DNA from 2 places in the Psychrobacillus sp. NPDC096389 genome. Region 1 is predicted to be linked to the other one. Evidence: riboswitches for the same ligand, from Rfam matches in the RefSeq annotation. Region 1 holds a riboswitch; the other holds the start of a gene.
What was found. Region 1 has a riboswitch for cobalamin ahead of metE (5-methyltetrahydropteroyltriglutamate--homocysteine S-methyltransferase). Riboswitches for the same ligand answer to the same signal wherever they lie in the genome.

Region 1 (3,200 bases):
GGCAAAAATTATTCAAGTAAATGTCATGGGGACTTATTACGTAACGCGAGCTGTATTACCTGAAATGATTGAAAGACAGACAGGGGATATTATTAATATTTCCTCCACAGCAGGTCAAAAAGGAGCACCAGTAACAAGTGCTTATAGTGCATCAAAAGCAGCAGTAATTGCTTTGAGCGAATCCTTGATGCTAGAAGTTAGAAAGCATAATGTCCGTGTCGTTACATTAACGCCAAGTACAGTAGCAACAGATATGGCGGTCGAATTAAACTTAACAGACGGCAATCCAGAAAAAGTTATGCAGCCAGAAGATCTTGCAGACTTTATGGTCGCTCAGCTTAAAATGAATCCAAGAATCCTACTTAAATCAGCTGGATTATGGTCAACTAATCCATAAATACGAATAGGGAAAAATCCTTTTCGAAAAAAGTATTGCAAATTATTAGATAATGAAGTAGAGTTGTAAGCAACAATAAAATTTAATAGTTTTTCTTATCTAGAGAGGTTTAGGGACTGGCCCGATGACACCTCAGCAACCGCCTGTTATGGCACGGTGCTAATTCCAGCAAGTCGATTAAAGACTTGATAGATGAGGAAAAGACTTATTCATACGAAGAGTCTGCTCCTTTAATAATTATCAGGAGCAGACTCTTTTTTGTCTTTACAATCACAGTATATAAAATGTTAACGATAAATTGGTACCGTTACGGTTTAAAAGGGAATTCGGTGAAATACCGAAGCTGTCCCCGCAACTGTAAGTGTGGACGACTGTTGAAACAGCCACTGCGAGCAATCGTGGGAAGGTCAGCAGAAGGATGAAACACGAGCCAGTATACCTGCCTTTTATCGTATGAAGCAACACTTTCTTCGGGGGTTGAGAGGTGGGGGCGAGGGGCTATTTTCATCGTATCGGTGGATTAGTCTTGTTGTTTCCTACTTTTTATTTTGAGCGATGGCTCAGCCGAAGATGGCTGGGACATCGCTTTTTTTGTTTACATTACATTACCAACTGGAAAGGGGGTGATTGAAAAAGTGAGATTCACAGGTTTACATATTTAAAAACATAAACTAAAAGGGGAGAATATGCATGGTAAACGTACAAAGTTCAAATATTGGATATCCAAGAATTGGTGAAAAGCGTGAATGGAAAAGAGCGTTAGAAAGTTTTTGGAACGGTAAGATTTCAGAAGCGGAACTGTTAACAACGACGGATGCAATACGTCTTGCGAATTTGCGTAAACAGAAAGAATTAGGAATCGATCTTATTCCGGTAGGAGACTTTTCACTATATGACCATGTGCTCGATACATCAGTTATGTTTGGAGTTGTTCCAAAGCGCTTTACATATACAGGTGGAAAAGTGTCTTTGGAGACTTATTTTGCAATTGCCCGTGGAAATAAAGATGCAGTAGCATCGGAAATGACGAAATGGTTCAATACGAATTATCATTATATCGTACCAGAACTTGAAGGTGTAACACCGCAATTAGTAGAGAATCGTCCACTTACTTTTTATAAAGAAGCAAAAGAGAAGCTAGGTATTAATGGAAAACCTGTTATTTTGGGACCAGTTACTTATATTAAACTGGCAAGGACAGAAAATTTCACTTCTTTATTACAACAGCTTACACCACTGTATATTCAAGTGTTAAAAGAACTTGCGGAGGCAGGAGCAAAGTGGGTGCAACTTGACGAGCCAATTTTGACTAGTAAATTGTCTAGCGAAGAAATAGGGCAAGTGAAACAAGTTTATACTGCAATTCATGAGGCAGTTCCAGGACTCAATATTATCCTGCAAACGTATTTTGAAAAAGCTGCTGATTATGAAGCGGTTGCTGAGTTGCCAGTGAAAGGACTAGGTCTGGACTTTGTGCACGGAGATTCGCTTGAACAGCTACGGAAATATGGATTCCCTAAAGACAAAATCCTTTTTGCAGGTGTCATTGATGGACGAAATGTATGGCGCGCAGAATTGGATAAAAAAGTGGCACTTCTAAACGAAATTCAAGCATATGTTGAAAAAGATCGGCTTATTGTTCAACCTTCTGCATCTCTTTTACATGTACCGGTCAGTACGAAATCAGAAGAGCGACTAGATTCAATCATAAAAGGCGGGCTAGCATTCGCTGATGAAAAGCTTGTTGAAATTGTTCTGCTAAGTAAAGGAGTACATGAAGGAACTGAGGTGATTGAAGCAGAACTTGAAGAAAGTAAAAATGCCCTTTCTATTTTAAATAACTCCAAGTACAGACAAAACGCAAAAGTGAAGGGAAGTATTGAAAAACTAACAGAACAAGATGTGAACCGTGCATTACCATTTGCTGAACGTATTAAAAAGCAACAGCAACGATTTAACTTACCTCTTCTCCCAACAACGACAATCGGGAGTTTGCCGCAAACCCCTGAAGTAAGACAAACTAGATCGAAATGGCGAAAAGGGGAAATAACGGATCAAGCATATGAGCGATTTGTTAATGAACAGATTGAAAAATGGATTAAAATTCAAGAGGAAATTGGCATTGACGTTTTAGTTCATGGTGAATTTGAGAGAACAGATATGGTAGAATACTTCGGTGAAAAATTTGGTGGTTTTGCGGTGTCACAATTTGGCTGGGTTCAATCATACGGTTCGCGCTGTGTTAAACCTCCACTTATTTTGGGGGATGTTGCGTTCAGTGAACCAATTACAGTGAGGGAAAGTGTTTATGCCCAATCGTTAACGACGAAGCCAGTAAAAGGAATGTTGACAGGACCTGTAACGATTTTGAACTGGTCATTTGTACGTGACGATATCCCTCGTTTTGATGTGTTAAACCAAATTGCATATGCACTTCGTCAGGAAATCGAGGAGCTTGAAAAGAATGGAATCGGCATGATTCAAGTAGATGAACCTGCATTAAGAGAAGGATTGCCATTAAACCCTGAAAAAAGGGACGACTATTTAAATGCAGCCGTATATGCATTTAAACTGGCAACTGCTTCAGTAAAAAATGATACGCAAATCCATACACATATGTGTTATTCAGAATTCAGCGGTATAATCGATTCCATTAGTGCCCTAGATGCAGATGTAATATCGATTGAAACATCAAGAAGTCATGGAGAAATCATTTCAGCATTTGAAAAAAATACCTATGATAAAGAAATTGGTTTAGGAGTATATGACATTCATAGCCCACGTGTTCCAAGTAAAGAAGAGA
Region 2 (3,200 bases), on a different contig from region 1:
TTGGATAGTAAACATTAAGTTAGAGGACGTGGGAGTATAATGGAAGCGTGGATTGCAGACTGGATGAACCAGTTTGGATACCTGGGTGTATTTTTACTAATATTAGTAGAAAATATTTTCCCACCAATTCCTTCAGAAGTAATTTTAACGCTTGGAGGATTTATGACGACAACAACATTGATGACCAAGTTTGGCATAATTGTTGCGTCGACTGCTGGTTCGGTTATTGGAGCAGCTATTTTATATTGGATCGGTACACTGTTAGATGTAGAGCGCTTAGAGAAAATAGTGCAGAAGTATGGGAAGATTTTACGACTAACGATTAAAGATATTCATAAGGCAGATGCTTGGTTCGACAAATACGGAGTGTGGGCGGTATTTTTCGGAAGATTAGTTCCGCTTGTTAGAAGTTTGATATCAATTCCCGCTGGTATGTCGAATATGAAGTTTAGCCTGTTTCTATTGTTCACGACGCTAGGAACACTTATATGGAATACGGTTTTAGTTTCAGTTGGAGCAGCTGTCGGGGAGAATTGGGATGAAATTGTTGGGTATATGGATATTTACTCTAATATTGTGTATGCAATTTTAGCAGTTGTAGGTATCGCATTTATTGTTTGGTATTTTAAAAAACGTGACTAAGGAGATCTTATGGAATTTCTAGAATTATTAAGAGCATTAATATTAGGGTTTGTTGAAGGTATGACAGAGTTTGCACCTGTTTCATCTACAGGTCATATGATTATTGTGGATGACATGTGGCTAAAAACAGAAGAGTTTTTAGGTATGTATTCAGCAAATACATTTAAGATCGTTGTACAATTGGGATCGATTTTAGCGGTAGTCGTAGTTATGTGGAAACGATTATTTAGTTTAGTAGGATTGTATAAAATAGATAGCGAGCAATCGAGTAAACAGTTCAATTTATTACATGTAATTGTTGGAATGCTCCCTGCTGTTATTTTAGGATTCGCACTTAAAGATTTTATTGATGATAATTTGTTTGGTGTAAAGACAGTTATTTTTAGCCTTATAGCTGGGTCTATTTTAATGATTGTTGCGGATAAGTTTGGACCGAAAAAACCGAAAATCGTTAGTTTGGACCAAATTACATATGCCCAAGCATTTAAAGTGGGATTGGTTCAATGTCTATCATTATGGCCAGGATTCTCTCGTTCAGGTGCAACGATTTCTGGTGGTGTATTGTTCGGAATGAGCCATAAAACCGCAGCAGATTTTACTTTCATCATGGCTGTGCCAATTATGGCCGGGGCAAGTTTAGTGTCTGTTATGAAGAATTGGGAACATATTAATATGAATGATATGGGCTTTTATGCAGTAGGTTTTATTAGTGCATTTGTATTTGCTTTAATTTCGATCAAATTTTTCTTAAAATTAATTTCGCGAATTAAATTAATGCCATTTGCTATATACCGTTTGGTGTTAGCGGCAGTGTTAGCAATTATCGTTTTTATGTAATGAAAAGAGGTGGACATTTTACGGATGTCCATCTTTTTATTTGGTCAAATAACTGTTAAAATGATTCTTTGGATGCAATTGATTCTTTCCACTGTACAAGTCTAAACACAATATGTTAGGCTATATTAGAAAATAAAACACAACATATAGTATTTTGACGATAATTAGGTACCTTTATGGTTTAAAAGGGAATTCGGTGCAATACCGAAGCTGTCCCCGCAACTGTAAGTGTCGACAACTGTTGAATTAACCACTGCGAGCGATCGTGGGAAGGACAGCAGAAGGATGAAACACGAGCCAGTAGACCTGCCTTTTTTATCGTATGAAGCAACACTTTCTTCGGGGGTTGAGAGGTGGAGGCGAAGGACCTTTTTAATCATTTTAAAGAATTGGTTCTATTGTTTCCTACTTTTAAATTTTGAGCGATGACTCAGCCGAAGAGGCTTGAGACATCGCTTTTTTGTGTCTCCAAAATTTGACGACTACATATCTACTCATTGACCAAATAACTAAGGAGGAATTTATATGACAACGATATCAAACACTACAAAACAAGAACTATTACACCAACTAATAAATGAATTTGGAGAAACGAACATTGCTCCATTAGTGAAAGTACATGAGAAATGGATAGCAAAACATCCAGAAGGAACGACATCTGCATGGGCGAAATCGATGTCGCTAGAAGCACTAAGCTTTCTAGACGAACAAGAGCCATACTGGACATTTGTTGCAGCCCGCATTCATTTAGCAGACGTATATGAAAAGGTAGCTCAAATAAGAGGCACTTCAGCAGATAGAGTTTACAGTAAGTTTGCAAGCAATGTACAATTGCTAGTTTCTAAGGGACTTTATGACAAACGCATTACAGAAGCTTATTCACCCGAAGAACTACAACAATTAGCCGAAATAATTGTTCCAAACCGCGATAATTTATTCACTTATATTGGCTTAAAAACATTGCTAGATCGCTATGTCGCAAAAGACTTCGATAATTCCATCGTGGAACTTCCGCAAGAGCGTTGGATGATGATTGCAATGACATTAATGAAAGATGAGCAAGAATCTCGTCTTGCGAAAATACAAGAATCATATTGGGCAATGAGCAATTTGTATATGACTGTAGCAACCCCAACACTTTCAAATGCAGGAAAGCCGCACGGACAACTTTCTAGTTGCTTCATCGACACAGTAGACGACAGTTTGCAAGGAATATATGACAGCAACACAGATGTGGCAACACTGTCCAAATTCGGTGGTGGGATTGGTGTGTATATGGGGAAAGTACGTAGCCGTGGTTCTTCGATTCGAGGATTTGTAGGGGCATCCAGTGGTGTACTTCCTTGGATTAAACAATTAAATAACACAGCAGTGAGTGTAGATCAGCTTGGTCAGCGTCAAGGAGCGGTTGCTGTTTACTTAGATGTTTGGCATAAAGATATTTTCACATTTTTAGATTTACGTTTAAACAATGGAGATGACCGTCTTCGTGCGCACGATATTTTCACAGGTGTTTGCTTACCGGATTTATTTATGGAAAAGGTAGATGCACGGGAAGAATGGCATTTATTTGACCCACATGAAGTACGTCAGTTAAAAGGTTATTCATTGGAAGACTTCTATGATGAAAAACGCGGGGAAGGTTCATTCCGCCAAAAGTACGAGGAATGCGTGAATGACAGTCGTCTATCTCGTGAAACGGTTCCTGCAATCGACTTGAT

Region 2: another riboswitch for cobalamin. It lies ahead of ACIQ38_RS15660 (ribonucleoside-diphosphate reductase subunit alpha); the one in region 1 lies ahead of metE (5-methyltetrahydropteroyltriglutamate--homocysteine S-methyltransferase).

Annotation. Positions count from the first base shown of each region.
Region 1 is NZ_JBIWFB010000008.1:161,808-165,007, forward strand. Features, by position in the region: gene ACIQ38_RS18085 (3-ketoacyl-ACP reductase) at 1-397, shown strand, start outside; SAM riboswitch class I at 490-596, shown strand; cobalamin riboswitch at 679-858, shown strand; gene metE (5-methyltetrahydropteroyltriglutamate--homocysteine S-methyltransferase) at 1,088-3,200, shown strand, end outside.
Region 2 is NZ_JBIWFB010000006.1:146,127-149,326, forward strand. Features, by position in the region: gene ACIQ38_RS15645 (metallophosphoesterase) at 1-40, shown strand, start outside; gene ACIQ38_RS15650 (DedA family protein) at 40-642, shown strand; gene ACIQ38_RS15655 (undecaprenyl-diphosphate phosphatase) at 652-1,479, shown strand; cobalamin riboswitch at 1,630-1,807, shown strand; gene ACIQ38_RS15660 (ribonucleoside-diphosphate reductase subunit alpha) at 2,005-3,200, shown strand, end outside.